DNA from 2 places in the Elongatibacter sediminis genome. Region 2 is predicted to be linked to the other one. Evidence: predicted binding sites of a transcription regulator. Region 2 holds the regulator's gene; the other holds the start of a gene.

Region 1 (7,909 bases), on a different contig from region 2:
GACGGATCCGGAGGGCCGAATGCAGCCGTGAAACAGGTCCCCTGCGCAGGAAAGAACTGAGGTTCAGTCGACCCAGAGACAGCCGACGGACTCGTTGGCGCCAATCATCTGTGAGATGCGTCCTGACACGGCCGGGCGAACAAGCGACTGGCCGACCCTGCCGTGTGATGGGCCCTGAACTTTCTCATCCGCCCAACACAGCCTGCTGGTCGGAGTTTCGCGCTGGATGCGGATTTTCGACACGAAGGAAACACGGGTTCCCCCCAAAAAAACGGGCCGCATCAGCGGCCCGAATGGCTCATTGCCGTACTCGTTCAGACAGCTTCCTTGAATTGCTCCTCCTCGGTGGAGCCGCTCAGAGCCGACAGGGAAGACTTTCCGCCGCCGATGACCTGGGTCAGCGAGTCGAAGTAACCCGTGCCTACTTCGCGTTGATGCTTGGTGGCGGTGTAACCGTGCTGCTCGGCCGCGAATTCGGCTTCCTGCAATTCCACGTAAGCGGCCATCTGGCGATCCCGATAGCCGCGGGCCAGGGTGTGCATGCTGTAGTTGAGCGCATGGAAACCGGCCAGGGTAATGAACTGGAACTTGTAGCCCATCGCGCCCAGCTCGCGTTGGAACTTCGCAATGGTCTCGTCGTCGAGTTTGGCCTTCCAGTTGAAGGACGGCGAGCAGTTGTAAGCCAGCAGCTTGCCGGGGAATTCCTTGTGAATCGTTTCGGCGAACTGCCTGGCCTGGTCGAGATCAGGGGTGCTGGTTTCGCACCACAGGAGGTCCGCCCAGGGCGCGTAGGCCAGGCCGCGTGCGATGGCCTGCTCGATGCCGGGCCTGACTTCGAAGAAGCCCTCCACGGTACGCTCGCCGGTCACGAAGGCACGGTCGCGCTCGTCGATGTCCGACGTCAGCAGGCCGGCACCCATGGCGTCGGTGCGGGCCACCAGAATCGTCGGCACGTTCATGATGTCGGCGGCCAGTCGTGCGGAAACGAGCTTCTGCACCGCTTCCTGGGTCGGCACCAGTACTTTGCCGCCCATGTGGCCGCACTTCTTGGCCGAGGCGAGCTGATCCTCGAAATGCACGCCGGCAGCGCCCGCCTCGATCATGGCCTTCATCAGTTCGTGGGCATTGAGCACGCCGCCGAAGCCGGCCTCGGCGTCGGCCACGATGGGCTGCATCCAGTCCACCGTATCATCACCCTCGGCGTGGTGAAGCTGGTCCGCGCGCAACAGCGCATTGTTGATCTTGCGCACCACTTCGGGAACCGAGTCGGCCGGGTAGAGCGACTGGTCCGGGTACATGGCGCCGGCCTTGTTGGCGTCGGCAGCCACCTGCCAGCCGGAAAGATAAATGGCTTTCAACCCGGCTTTCACCTGCTGCATCGCCTGATTACCGGTCAATGCGCCCAGGGCGTTCACAAATGGCTCGGTCGCCATGTGACGCCACAGTTTTTCGGCACCCTGACGGGCGAGGCTGTGTTCGATTTTCACCGTGCCCCGCAAGCGCAGGACGTCGGCGGCCTCGTAGCCGCGCTGCACACCCTGCCAACGAGGGTTGGTGGACCAGTCAGCTTGCATGCAGTTGATTTCGTGTTCCATATTCATCGGGCAATTCCTCTGTCGGTTGCCGGGTCAATAGCGATGGGCCTGTGCCGTGGTGTCTTCACCGCCACTTTCACCTTATCCATCGAGCGCAATCTTTGACAAGGCAAATATTTCAATATTTAATATAAGATTCGTTAAATATCCAAGTGACTGAAATTGAACGATAAAGAAAAAACCAAGTCGCCACGCTTCTATTACAAGGGCAATCAGCTCAAACAGCTACGGGCATTTTGCGCCGTCGCCAAGAGCGGCAAGATGACCGACGCGGCCGAGCAGCTGTTCCTCAGTCAGCCGGCCATCAGCCTGCAGATACGGGCCCTGGAGCGGGAGCTGGACACGGTGCTGTTCGAACGCCACGGCCCGCGTATCAACATGACCCGCGAAGGCCAGGAGCTTTACGAGATGGCGCGTCCGCTGGTCGAAGGACTGGATACGCTGAACGGGCGCTTCAACCGCCAGATCCGGGGCGACCTCGACAGCGGCGAAGTCGTCATCGCCGCGGGGGAGTCCACCATCATCTATCTGCTGCCGCCCCTGGTCGCGCAGTTTCGCGAAAGCTTTCCCAACATTCACGTGCAACTGCGCAACGTGACCGGACGGGACGGACTGGCCATGATTCGCGACGACGAGGTCGACTTTGCGATCGGCTCCATGCTCGATGTTCCGTCCGACATCAGTTACCAGCCGGTGTATTCCTTCGAACCGGCCCTGATCATGGCCGAGGGCCATGATCTGGCCGACCGCAATTCCATCCGCATCGAGGATATTGCACCGTACGGTCTCATTCTCCCGCCGCGCCGCCTGACCACCTGGCGCATGGTCGACCGGGTCTTCCAGCAACACCAGGTGCCTTTCAAGGTCACGCTCGAAGTCGGGGGCTGGGAAGTGATCAAGCGGTACGTGGAACTGGATTTCGGAGTTTCCATCGTTACTGGAATCTGCCTGCGCGACGACGACAAACTGGTGGCGAAAAACATGAGCGCCTATTTTCCGAAACGCAGTTACGGCGTGGTCATGCGTCGGGGCAAATACCTGTCACCGCAGGCACGGGCTTTCCTGGATGTGTCCGAAGAAGCCAACATGCCCGACTCACCCTGGCGCATCGGTCACTCGGACCGATAAAAAAAAGCCCGGGGGCTGCCCGGGCAAAGAGGCACAGAACTGGTGTTGCAGGTCAGGATCTGACCGATGTGAACTCGGGATAGGCCTCGAGACCGCATTCGCCGATATCGAGCCCGTAGTATTCCTCGTCTTCGCTGACGCGAATGCCAAACGCCATTTTTAGCGCGAACCACACGACCAGGCTGGCCGCGAATACCCAGACGAAGATCGTGGCTGCGCCGGCAAGCTGCCCGCCGAACGTGGTATCGCCGTTCGACAACGGGACCAGCATCAGGCCGAGGAGCCCCACCACTCCGTGAACCGAGATGGCGCCTACCGGATCGTCGATACGCAATTTATCCAGGCCGACGATACTGAAGACGACCACGACGCCGGCCACCAGGCCAAACACCGATGCCTGCAGCGGGGTGGGGGTCGAAGGTTCTGCGGTGATCGCGACGAGACCGGCCAGTGCGCCGTTGAGCGCCATGGTCAGGTCCGCCTTGCCGAACAAGAGGCGGGCGGTGGCGATGGCGGCGATCAAACCGGTGGCGGCCGCGGCATTGGTGTTCAGAAACACCAGGGCCACGCTGTGCGCGTTGGCCGCATCACCGAGTTTGAGCACCGACCCACCATTGAACCCGAACCAACCCATCCAGAGAATGAATGTGCCTAGCGTCGCCAGAGGAAGATTGGCACCGGGCAGCGCATTGGCGCGACCGTCAGGGGTGTATTTACCCGCCCGGGGGCCCAGCAGCAGAACGCCCGCCAGAGCCGCCGCCGCGCCCGCCATGTGTACGATGCCGGAGCCGGCAAAGTCACTGAACCCCAGGTCGTCGCCCAGGTTGTACAGCCCGAACACCGCCTGGCCGCCCCAGGTCCACGCGCCTTCGAGCGGATAGATCAAACCCGTCATGACCACCGCGAATACCATGAAAGCCCACAGCTTCATGCGTTCGGCGACCGCGCCGGAAACGATGGACATGGCCGTGGCCACGAAGACCACCTGGAAGAAAAAGTCCGAGGCGGGCGAATAAACCGAATCGCCATCGAAGCCGTTTTCCGCCGAAGCTCCCAGCACCTCGTCGAGGCTGAAGGCTTCAATGCCCTGCAGAAAAAACCCGCCGTCGTACATCACCGCGTAGCCACAGGCCAGGTACATGAAGCAGGCGATGGCATACAAAGCAATGTTCTTGGTAAGAATTTCGGTGGTGTTCTTGGCGCGAACCAGACCCGCCTCGAGCATGGAGAATCCGGCGGCCATCCACATGACGAGCGCGCCACAGACCAGGAAATAGAAGGTGTCGATTGCGTACTGGAGTTCAAAAATCTGGGATTCCATGGATCAGCTCCGGTTTCTCAGCGCGGGATTGAAATGCTTGTCGGAAGAGTCATCGAAAACACCGGCACTCAAATGGCCTGCGCCCCGGTCTCGCCGGTGCGGATGCGGATCACTTCCTCCAGCGAACTGACGAAGATCTTGCCGTCGCCGATTTTTCCGGTGGAAGCGCTGGACGTGATCGCTTCGACGACGGCATCCACCCGATCGTCCGTGACCGCGGTCTCCACCTTGAGCTTGGGCAGGAAGTCGACGTTGTACTCCGCTCCCCGGTAGAGCTCGGTGTGGCCCTTCTGCCGGCCAAAGCCGCGCACTTCGGTGACGGTGATCCCGGCGACGCCGGCCTCACCGAGAGCTTGGCGCACGTCATCGAGCTTGAATGGTTTGATGATGGCCGAGACCAGCTTCATGTCAGTTCCTCCGCACGGGGCAATCGGGTTTACGGCGAACCTGGATGCACATTTCATGCCAGGGCCCGAAACCTCGCAGTCACGGCTCTTTCAGCAGGTGATGCCATTCTGAAATTACGTACGAATGCCCACGGAAAGTGCGTGTCTTTGGCGGCCATGCACCATAACGGTGCATTTTTGCAACGTGCTCATGGCAGGTGCGACCCATTGGTGATATAATTAACGGATTGAGCACACCTCATACCGGCCAGGGATGCATGAACGCCGGTTACTGAAGCGCAAGCATCAGTCGCAGAGCACCAGAAACGCCGCCCATGAGGCGGCGTTTTTTATGGTCGGCCCTAATTCACGCGCCTATCCGGCGAACGCACGACGTATCGCAAGGCCTCTGGCGGCGTGCTCCAACCCCTCCTGAGCGGCGCAGCACCCCCTGTTCCTGTCGCGCCGGGCACTTGCGCTCACGAACCGCTTTGCCAAGAGCGCGAATATTGACACGCTAGAAGAAACTAATGGTAGTATTATTTAACTTTTTCTGTACTTATCGTATCCCATGCCCGATCGACTCGTCTGGCTGTTACGACACTTCAATCTGCGCGCCCGTGTTTTCCAGGCCGGAGTTCTCAACTGCAATGCTTCGTTCGAGGCGCAATCAGGTCTCGGCTACCTGCATGTGCTGAAGTCGGGCAAGGTGGAAATCACACCCCAGGGGCATGATCCGATACTTGTCGACGACCCCTCGGTGTTGTTCTTCATGAACCCCACCCAACACCGGGTCCAGCCCGCGGCCACGGGCTGCTCCATGGTTTGTGCGACCTTCGAGTTCGGCCTGGACGAAGGAAACCCGCTACTCGAGGCGCTGCCTGAACTGACCCTGGTTCGCCTGGGCGACGCACCGATACTGGGACTGACCCTGCGGCAATTGTTCACCGAGTCGGAAGAGGATCACTGCGGCAAGCAGGCCGTGCTCGACCGCTTGTGCGAGGTCGCCCTGGTGCTGGTACTCAGGGATCTGATGGACCAGCACCGGCTGGACGTGGGTCTGCTGGCCGGACTCGCCGACACCCGCCTGGCACGGGCCATCAATGCCATGCACGCCGAACCGAACCGCAACTGGACGCTGGAGGCCCTGGCAGGCGAGGCTGGAATGTCGCGCGCCCGGTTTGCCGTGCATTTTCGCGACACCGTCGGCATGACACCCGGCGACTACCTGGGCGAATGGCGGGTGGGCCTGGCGCAATCGATGATGCTCAAGGGCATGCCGCTCAAGAGCGTTGCGGGCGAGGTGGGCTACGGATCGGCCAGTGCCTTGTCGCGGGCTTTTCTGGCCCGGCGCGGCAAGACCCCGACCACCTGGTTGCGGGAGCATGGCACCAAGTGCTCGCCATAAATCGGAAACCCGGATCGCGGACACAAAAAAAGCGGGCGTCAAACGCCCGCTTTTCGCGATACCGCAGTGGTTACAGTGAAGCGGCAGTTTTCGACCGGATCTTTTTCCAGTTTTTTTCCGCCTTGGCGATGGTGCCGGCACGGTCCTTGTGAAATTCCTTCAGGACCGCCTCGTTCAGGAACACGTAGAGCTTGCCGTCTTCCACGGCCGCGTAGCGCGGATCGCCGTCGAACTTCTTGGCCACCGAGACGCCGAAAGCGCAGAAGCCGCCAAACTGCGGCGCATACCTGCCCGGTGACTTCTCGAAGGTCTTTTTGTTCTCCGCGCTGGCGAAGTAATACGCCACGCCCTCATGGACCGCGGAATGGGTGGCGAATCCTTCGATGCGATTGCCGATGTCCACGAAGGCCACCGGATCGAAGCCGTGCAGTGCCAGCGGCTTGCCCGTGTAAGTCAGGCCTGCGGACACATTGTGCTCGTCGGCGGCGAATGCCGCTTGCTGAAAAACTGCGCTGAACAATACCAGCGCGGTCGCGATGAAATGATGTTTCATTGATCTATCCTCTATTGGTTGGTTTCACGCCTGGGTTTCGACCGGCCCGCCTGTGGCGGCACCGGCTGTCGTTGGCTCGACAGGGCGTGATGTTCCGGCGGCCCCGGGCTTCGAACAAGCCGAATGGCCGGATTCGAGACGCCGGGTAGAGGACTTGAGACTAGGGGTGAAACGGGGCGACTGGCCGGGTACGGGCGGGCCATCGCCCACCCGGAAATCCAGCACGGACCGCCCGGCTACTCCATAGTGCCGGCGCGACCCTCGATTTCGACGACCACCTTGCCAATGGCCTGGCCGCTGGTGAGACGGTCGTAGGCCTGCCCGACTTCGGAGAGCGCAAAGCACTGCTCGTCCAGCAACGGCTTCAGCGCGCCCGCATCCACGATATCGGCCAGCTGCGTGAGAATCGCTCCGTGCCGCTCCCGGCCTTGATCATGCAACATGGGTATCAGCATGAAGACAACGTGCAGCGACAGTCCCTTGAAGTGAGCCGGCGACAGGTCGATTTCCAGCAGGGATACGGTAGTGGCGACGCGTCCGTTCAATGCCGCAGCCTCGAAGGAATTCGTCAGGTTGGCGCCTCCGACCGAGTCGAACACCACGTCGAAACCCGCCCCACCGGTATGATCGGAGACATACTGCGCGACCGTTTCGTCCCGATAATCAATAGGCGTGGCCCCGTACTGTTCAATAATGCCCAATGCCTCGCCGCCGGTGGCCGTGGAGCAGACCCTGGCACCGAGGTGCCGGGCCAATTGCACGGCGACATGCCCGACGCCGCCGGCACCACCATGAACCAGCACGTTCTGGCCAGCGCTAACATCCGCTCGTTGCAGGCCTTCGAAAGCGGTGATGCCAACCAGCGGCAACGCCGCGGCCTCGCGCATCGAAAGGGTCCGCGGTTTGTGGGCGATCAACCGGGCATCGGCCAGCATGTATTCCGCCAGTGCGCCCGGCAGATCACCAAGCCCACCGGCGCAGCCGTAGACTTCGTCGCCCGGTGCGAAAGTGGAGACGCCCTCGCCGACGGCCTCGATGGTACCGGCGAAATCCATGCCGAGCACCGCCGGCAGGTCCGGCGCGAATGGCAACTCGCCCTGGCCCATCTGGCGAATCATGGTATCGACGGTGTTGACACTGGTCGCGGCCACCCGTACGAGAACGTGCCCGGCCCGCACATGCGGTCGGGACTGATCGGTGAGCTGGAATTCGGCGTGGTCGCCGTATTCGCTGAGAATCATGGCTTTCATCGGGCTTCTCCAGACGCAATTCGAGTCAGCCCTCAAGATAGACCTGGCTCAATGCATATAAAACGGGCATCAGTACGAATCAGTTTTCGGATATTCAATATAATTGGTGTTGCACCGGCCCCCGCCTGCGGCACACGCACCCGAGGCGATCAGCGCTCCCAGATGGGTGGATCCCCGATTTTCTCCAGCAGAAAGTCGATGAACACACGCACCTTCGCCGTCAGCACGTTCGATTTCGGATAGACCAGCCAGATCGCGGACCGGTCCT
Region 2 (7,909 bases):
GCGTCAGTTCGGCGGCCACGACCAGGGTGTTGGCCAGGCGATCCGGAATGTTCTCCAGCGTTGGCGGCGCCGCTTCCTCGCCCAGACGGGTCTGAACCAGGCGAATGACCTGGACCACATCCTCACCGCGTGAGCGAATGTACTCGTCGTCCAGGTTCCGGAACTCGGCCAGAATCTGCTCCAACTGTGCCTGCAAAGCCCATTCCGCGTTGAACCGGTCTTCCCGAATGCGCTGCTCGGCCGCCTCTCCGATCGACGAGTCGGCCAGCATCAGCATGTGGGTCTGGATCATCTCGCTGGCGGCATGGCCGGCGCCCTTGCTGACCCGCGTCATCAGTGTGTCGAGTTGTTCGCGGGCGGCGTCGAGCGCGCGGCGCAGACGTGCCACTTCGGCTTCGACTTCCCCGGTTTGCACTCGAAATTCGCCGATCTCGATTTCGTTGCGTTCGGCGAGGTGGGCCTGGCCGATGGCGATGCCCCGGGAAACGGCATGTCCGGTCAGCGCGAGAGTCATGTCGGTGGGCCCGCGGTCATGTCATTCGTCTTCGCCGAAGCGATCCTCCACCAGCCGGGCCAGCGCATCCATGGCGGCATCTTCGTCCTGGCCATCGGTTCGGACTTCGATCCGCGTGCCCTGGGCCGCCGCCAGTGTCAGCACGCCCATGATGGATTTTCCGTTGACTTCGCGTTCACCGCGCCGCAGCCAAACCTCCGCGGCGAAGGCCGAAGCGCAATTAACCAGCTTGCTGGCTGCGCGAGCGTGCAAACCCAGACGATTCACAATAGTCAGTTGCCGTTCGTTCATGGTTCCTGTGACGTGATGTCGCGCACGGCTCCCAGTGCCGCCATGCGCGCCAGTTGGGCAGGGGGGCGGCTGCGGTAGTTCCAGGCACGAATCAGCATGGCCAGATTCACACCGGTGACCAACGCCGTGCGGTCGTCGGGCAGCAGCCGGTTGACAGCGTTGCATGGGCTGGCGCCGCCGATATCGGCGAGCACCAGGACGCCACTGCCCTGGTCCGCGGCATCGATGGCGGCGAGGATTTCGGTTTCGCTGGTGCAGCCTCCGTCGGTTTGTCGAAAAGAGAGACATCCGATCTCGCCCAACGGCTGATCGAGGATGAACTCGGCGGCTTCGATCAGGGCGTGTCCGATTTGACCGTGCGTGATGACGACCAGTCCGGTTTTTGCGGCCATTGCGTTCATGCCGCCAGATCCCGATGATGCAGGACCACCGGACTGAACCGTTCGCGCAGTTCGGTGGCCAGTCGCTCCACCAGGTAGACCGAGCGATGGCGGCCCCCGGTACAGCCGATACCCACCGTGACGTAACTGCGCTGGCTGCGGGACACGCGCGGCAGCCAGCGCTCGAGAAATGCGCGAATGTCTTCGTACAGTTCATGCACGACCGAGTCCCGCTCCAGCCACTCGGCGACGGCATCGTCGGTGCCTTTCAGCCCGCGCAGTTCGTCCAGCCAGTAGGGATTAGGCAGATGGCGCGCGTCGAACACGAAATCCACATCCTGTGGCACGCCTTTCTTGAACGCGAAAGACTCCAGCACGACGGTCATTCCCTGTCCGGATTCGCCGATGGCCTTCCAGACCTGGCCGCGCAACTGGTGGATGTTGATGTCACTGGTGTCCAGCACCCAGTCGGCTCGCTGCTTCAGCGGTTCGAGCAGTTGCTTTTCCCGTTCGATGGCCGCTGGCAGCGCGTGCTGGTCACGGGTCAGCGGATGGCGCCGGCGCGTTTCGCTGAACCGCTTGATCAGGGTGCGGGTATCCGCTGTGAGAAACAGGAGCCGTGGACTCAGTCCGTCGCCCGCCATCTCGTCCATCCAGGCTGGTATGCGCTGGAGTTTGGGTCCGCGCGAGCGGGCGTCGACACCCAGCGAAACCCGGCCGTAGAGCCGTGGGTCGCCGCGAATGTGCGCGGTGAAGTCCGGTAGCAGGGCGGCGGGAAGATTGTCCACGCAGTAATAACCCAGATCCTCCAGGGCGTGCAGTGCCGTGGTTTTTCCACCGCCCGACAGGCCGGTGATCAAAACGAGTTGCTGACTGGTCTCGTCGCTCAATCCGACCATCCCCCGTTGTCCTGTTGCAGCAGGCGGGCGTGCCGCTCGATGAAGGCCGCTGAGGCATCGATGCCTTTCATGCGCAACATGAAGTCGCGCACCGCCGCTTCGACCATCACCGCCAGATTGCGTCCGGCCCGAACCTGCAGGGTGATGCTGGGAATGTCGAGGTCGAGCACCCGCACCATGGCGGTGTCACCGCGCAGGCGGTCCTTGCTGGCCGGCTGTTGCGGGTTGTCCGGAATTTCCAGGTTGATGATCAGGCGCAGAAACTTGTTCAGTTTGATGGTGGCGTCGCCGAACATCTGCCGCACATTGAGAACGCCGAGGCCACGGACCTCCAGGCAGTCCTGCAGCGCGGGTGGGCAGGTTCCGTCGATGATGTCGGGAGAGATCTGGGTGAATTCGGGGGCGTCGTCCGCGATCAGCCGATGACCACGGGTGAGCAGTTCCAGGGCCAGTTCGCTCTTGCCGCACCCGGAGTCACCCATGAGGTGCACGCCGATGGTGAACACTTCCATGAAGACGCCGTGCAAGGTGGTGCGTTTCGCCAGGCAGCGCGACATGTAGTGCTGCAGGTAGTTGACCAACTCGTAGGCGGGCAGGTTGGACCGCATCAGCGCGACGCACGGGTGGTCCGCGACACGATTGACGATGATTTCGGGCATGGGATGCCCGTCGCCGACGATGATGGCCAGCGGATCGGCCCGCATCACCAGGTTCGCGGTCCGTTTTCGCCCGACCTCGTCGAGGTCGTCAATGAACGTAAGTTCCTCGACGCCCAGCACCTGAACCGCGTTGGGGTGGATGACATTGAGAAAGCCCGCCAGCGCGGGGCGCACACTGAGATCGCGGGAAGCGACACCCGGCCAATCCTCACCGGCGGGCTCGCCCACCCACTTCAGCGCCAGGCGCTCCTCGAGGTCGCCGAACAATTCCAAGGCTGTCAGGGAGCGTGTCACGCGGCACAGTATTGCAGGATCGCAAGGCTTATGCCACGCGTTCGATACAGGGCTTCGAGTGAACATCCACCTTCGCCCGGCACGTCCGGCCGAAGCTGGCACCCGTCCGACGGATTCATGCCGGAGAGCCCGCGTCCGGGTTCAGATGCTAATGCCGGGTGGTGCCGCGTTCGGCGGACGACGGGTCGGAAAGCAACTGCAGCATGGCGGAGGGGTTTTCCGCGTCGCGCAGTGCCTGCAGCAGTTCGCGATCACTGAACAGTTCCGCCACGTGGGCCAGCAGCTTCAGGTGATCCTCTCCGCAGTTCTCGGGCACTGTCATCGCAAACAACAGGTCCACGGGTTCGCCGTCGATGGAGTCGAACGGCAGTGGCTTCTTCAGGCGAATGAACGAGGCCCGGATCGGCCGGTTACCCTTGATTCGGCCGTGCGGGATGGCCACGCCGTGTCCCAGGCCCGTGCTGCCCAGCCGTTCGCGGGCACACAGGCTTTCGAAGATTTCGCGAGCGCTCAGATCGTCGCTGTCACGCGCCAGTTCCTCGCTGATGATTTCCAGCAGGCGCTTCTTCGAACTGCTGTGCACATCACAGCGGATACTCTCGGGGCTCAGCAGGTCACTGATCAGCATGACGGTAAAACGTTCGGGGTTGGCCGGGGGCGGTCGGGTTCGCGGTCAGCCGAGCGAAGCGGCGCGTTCGTCCCGCGACACCTGGTGATCGGTGAGCTTGTCCTTGTACCGGCGGACCTGCTTGTCGAGTTTGTCGACCAGGCCGTCGATGGCCGCGTACATGTCGTCGTCGGACGAGTTGGCGAACAAGGACTTGCCGGCAGCGTGCAGGGTGGCTTCCGCCAGTTGGACGTGCTTTTCGACATTGAGGACGACGTGGATCGAAATAACATGGTCGAAATGGCGTGAAATGCGTTGCATCTTCTCTGTGACGTAGGCGCGAAGCGCGGGAGTCACTTCCACGTGATGTCCGGTGACGTTTACCTGCATGATTTACTCCTTGGGGGTCTTCCGGTGCGGATTCAAGCGGAGCGCGGTTCAGGGGAACGGGATGGTGCTGCCGTTGCGCGGATGCCGCGAAGCTTGCTTTCGTCCATGGGGCAGGAATGATTCATCGTTGTCCTGATTCTATACCCCGTGGGGGGGCTTTCCTAGGGGGGCTGGTCATTATCGGTAGTCCAGTCGCGCTTCGGCCTCGGCCTGGCGCTTCAGCGCTGCTTGCCGGCGGTATTCGCGCCGGCGCTCGGTGCTCGAACCGATGCCCAGTGACTCCCGGTATTTGGCGACCGTGCGTCGAGCCACGCGCACGCCGGCCTCGCGCAACAGTACGGAAAGATCCTGATCGCTAAGCGGCCGGTCCTGCGGTTCGTGTTCGAGCAGCATCTGCAGCCTGGCCTTGACCGCGGTGGCGCTGATCGCGCCGCCATTCACGGTTTGAACGTGGCTGGAGAAAAAATACTTGAGTTCGTAAATCCCGCGTGGCGTAAGCATGTATTTGCGAGTCGTGGCCCGCGATACCGTGGATTCGTGAACGCCGACTTCCTCGGCGACTTCGCGCAACACCAGCGGGCGCATGGCGATCTCGCCGACGTCCAGAAAGTCCTGTTGCATTTCCACGATCGTCTGGGCGACGTTCATCAGGGTGCGATTACGCATTTCCAGGCTGGACATCAGCCAGCGGGCTTCCTGCAGCCGGCCCTTGAGGTAATCGGCATCCTTGCCGCCGGATTTACGCAACAGGTCGATGTAGTAACGGTTCAGCCGCAGACCGGGGTCGTTTTCCGGGTTCAGGGTCACACGCCATTCGTCGTCGACACGGGTGACGTAGACATCCGGCACCAGGTATTCGTCCTGGCGATTGTCGAACCGGGTGCCGGGCCGTGGGTCCAGCGACTGGATCAGCTGCAGTGCCTGCACCAGCCGTTCTTCGCTGGCACCGGTGGCTTTGCGCAGGCCATCCAGGTCGTGATCGGCCACCAGATCCAGGTAGTCCCGTGCGATGCGGGTGCCCAGTTCGCGGCCCGGCGTGTCGCCCGGCATGGCCGCCAGCTGCACCCGGATGCACTCGCCGGGTCCGCGGCTGGCGACGCCGACCGGTTCCATGCGCTGCACGCGATGCAGCACGGCCAGCACCTCGTCTTCCTCGGTCAGAATCTCGGGGGCCAGGCTGGACCGGATGTCCTCGATGCTGTCTTCGAGAAAGCCTTCTTCATCGAGACCGAACACGATGGCGGTGGCGATGGCCGCGTCTTTGTCACTGAAGTGGCTGAGATTGATCTGCCAGAGCAGGTGTTCCCTGAGGGATCCGGTGGTGTCGTCGGCGATCTGCGAGTCGCCCGAGAAGGCGTCGCCGCCACTGCTGCCGGTCATCCACGGCTCATCGATGGAAAAGCCGTCGTCCCATTCCTCCAGGCCCGGCTCTGCGGTTTCGCCGTAGTCTTCGCTCTCTGCGGCGCTTGCCTCGGATTCGGACTGGGCGCTGTCGCCGTCGCCTTCGCCTTCGCCGCGTTCGAGCAGCGGGTTGGACTCGATGGCCTCCTGGATGTACTCGCGCAGTTCGATCCGGTTCAACTGCAGCAGGCGAATGGCCTGTTGCAGTTGCGGCGCCAGCGCAAGCTTCTGGGTGAGCCTGAGTTGTAGGGATTGGTCTGCCATGACTCCGGGGCGGTGACGACCCTCATCCTTTCCACCGTAACTCCAGTGTACACCCTGTGGGGCGCCGCGCAGCGATCAGAGCGTAAATTCCTTGCCCAGATAGACATCGCGCACGCGATCGTTGGCCAGGATGTCCGTCGGTTCGCCGGACGCGAGTACATGTCCGTCCGCCAGAATGTAGGCGAAATCGCAGATGCCCAGGGTTTCGCGCACGTTGTGATCGGTGATCAGAACACCGATTCCCAGTTCCGTGAGGTGCTGCACGATACGCTGGATTTCGCCCACGGAAATCGGGTCGACGCCGGCGAACGGTTCGTCCAGCAGGATGAAACGCGGGCGCGCTGCGAGCGCGCGGGCAATTTCCACCCGGCGCCGCTCGCCGCCCGACAGACTGACGCCCATCTGGTCGGCCAGGTGAGAGATTCCCAGGTCTTCCATCAACAGGCCGAGGGTCTCCTCCCGCCCGTTCCGATCGAGGTCGCCACGAATTTCGAGGATGGCGCGAATGTTGTCCGCCACCGTGAGTTTGCGGAATATCGACGCATCCTGGGGCAGGTAACCAACGCCCAGGCCGGCCCGGACGTTGACGGGTTCATGGGTGATGTCCACGTCATCGACGAAGATCGAGCCGCCATCGGCCGGTATCAGGCCGACGATCATGTAGAAGCAGGTGGTTTTACCGGCGCCGTTGGGTCCGAGCAGGCCAACGACACGGCCGGGTTTGACGCTCATCGAGACGTCGCGAACCACCTCGCGGTTGCCGTAGGTTTTGCGCAGGCGCTCAGTGCGAAGCACTATTCGCCCCCGTCGTTGCCGCGCTTCCGGATTTCGAATCGGTATCCGGCGCGGTTTCTCCTTCGGTTTCCCCTTCGGTTTCCGATCCGGCATCGCTTTCGGGGCCGGCTTCAACGGCCGGGGCGGAAGACGCATCCAGACCGTCCGGCACGAGCTCGGGCGCCAGTTCGATCCGAACTCTTCCGTTGCTCTCGTCGCCACTGCCGGAAAAGTGCTGTTGGTTCATGTCGTAGACCAGCTCTTCTCCGCTGACCTGGTATTGCGGGTGGTGAACATCGGCTGCGCCCGTCAGGGTGATGATGCCACTGGCCACCCGGTAGGAAATTTTCCGGGCCGTTGCCCGGACCAGTCCTTCGTTCTCGATTTCCTGCTGGAGCAGCACGGGTTCACCGGTCAGCAGCACCCGCCGCACCCGGCCATCGGCCTTCTCCACCTCGGCGACGTTGGCCCGCACCAGCAGGGTTCCCTGCCGGATTTCCACATTACCGCGCAGTATCGCGGTGCCGTCTCCGAGGGTTCCGTCGGTGGAGTCGGCGTCCACCAGCAGCGGTTGCTGGCGGTCGCTCTCGAGCGCAAAAAGCGTTCCGCTCAGACTGAGCAGGGCGATAAGCAGCAGGGCGGCACATCGCTGCCCGGCGCGCGCCGGCGCGGCACACGCGGACGCGCCTTGCGGAAATTCAGGGAGTCGCATAACGGGCGCGTACCTCGTTCAGAAGTTCGTAACTGTTTGTTTTCATGTCCAGTTTCATTCCGATGGCATCGACCCGATCGCCTTCCTGGATCAGGGTGACGGCGGATTCGGTGCTGGCCGTTCGCGGGTCGACGTTCAGGAGCACATCGCGCGTGCGGATTTCCAGGACTTCCCGGGTCCGCCGGTTCTCACGGCGCAGATCGACAGTGCCGACCAGCGAAACGTATTCGCGGTCGGCCGTCACCACGGCCGAGTCCGCGGTAATGTACCACTCATCCGCCTGCTGCTGAATTCGAATGCGCGGGTTCTCGATGGTTCCGACCTGGCTTCTGGCGTTGTTGCGCAGCATGGGCGCGTCGATCCGCAGATTCTGCTTACCCGTTCTGTCGAGCAGGGTCGCGCTGAAATCCCACAGTGCATAGTTGAGGCGGGGGTCGAGGTCTTCGATCGGCGCGCTTTCGGGCTGCGAGCGGTCCCGCGCCGCCAGCCAGGTCAGTGCAGCGAGGGCCGACAGGGCCAGGACGCCGCGCAGGGTGCTGCGCCGTATCACCGGTCCAGCAATTCCGACAGCAGGTTCTGGTCGTGTCCCTGTGCGTGCAGCAGCAGGTCACAGATTTCACGCACGGCGCCGTGGCCACCCTTGGCGCGGGTAACCCAGTGAACCCGGCGCCGGACCTCGGGATGCGCGTCGGCGGCGGTGACGGCGAGACCCACCCGGGCCAGC

What was found. The regulator sigma-54, encoded in region 2, starts transcription at its own class of promoters, with help from an activator protein. The targets are predictions, from matches to a motif close to TGGCANGNTNCNTGCTT.
Region 1: V3330_RS18345 (P-II family nitrogen regulator) is a predicted target of sigma-54. The motif match lies at 4,496-4,512, and genes of this name have one in related genera.

What each region holds. Positions count from the first base shown of each region.
Region 1 covers NZ_JAZHOG010000015.1:90,065-97,973, forward strand. Annotated here, with positions in the region: gene aceA (isocitrate lyase) at 315-1,601, opposite strand; gene V3330_RS18335 (LysR family transcriptional regulator) at 1,758-2,723, shown strand; gene V3330_RS18340 (ammonium transporter) at 2,776-4,044, opposite strand; gene V3330_RS18345 (P-II family nitrogen regulator) at 4,113-4,451, opposite strand; gene V3330_RS18350 (AraC family transcriptional regulator) at 5,002-5,838, shown strand; gene V3330_RS18355 (YHS domain-containing (seleno)protein) at 5,909-6,391, opposite strand; gene V3330_RS18360 (zinc-dependent alcohol dehydrogenase family protein) at 6,628-7,641, opposite strand; gene V3330_RS18365 (LysR family transcriptional regulator) at 7,791-7,909, opposite strand, start outside.
Region 2 covers NZ_JAZHOG010000016.1:64,473-72,381, forward strand. Annotated here, with positions in the region: gene ptsP (phosphoenolpyruvate--protein phosphotransferase) at 1-514, opposite strand, end outside; gene V3330_RS18605 (HPr family phosphocarrier protein) at 536-805, opposite strand; gene V3330_RS18610 (PTS sugar transporter subunit IIA) at 802-1,206, opposite strand; gene rapZ (RNase adapter RapZ) at 1,203-2,084, opposite strand; gene hprK (HPr(Ser) kinase/phosphatase) at 2,072-3,037, opposite strand; gene ptsN (PTS IIA-like nitrogen regulatory protein PtsN) at 3,186-3,665, opposite strand; gene hpf (ribosome hibernation-promoting factor, HPF/YfiA family) at 3,711-4,034, opposite strand; gene V3330_RS18635 (RNA polymerase factor sigma-54) at 4,212-5,699, opposite strand; gene lptB (LPS export ABC transporter ATP-binding protein) at 5,775-6,497, opposite strand; gene lptA (lipopolysaccharide transport periplasmic protein LptA) at 6,481-7,185, opposite strand; gene lptC (LPS export ABC transporter periplasmic protein LptC) at 7,172-7,735, opposite strand; gene V3330_RS18655 (KdsC family phosphatase) at 7,732-7,909, opposite strand, start outside.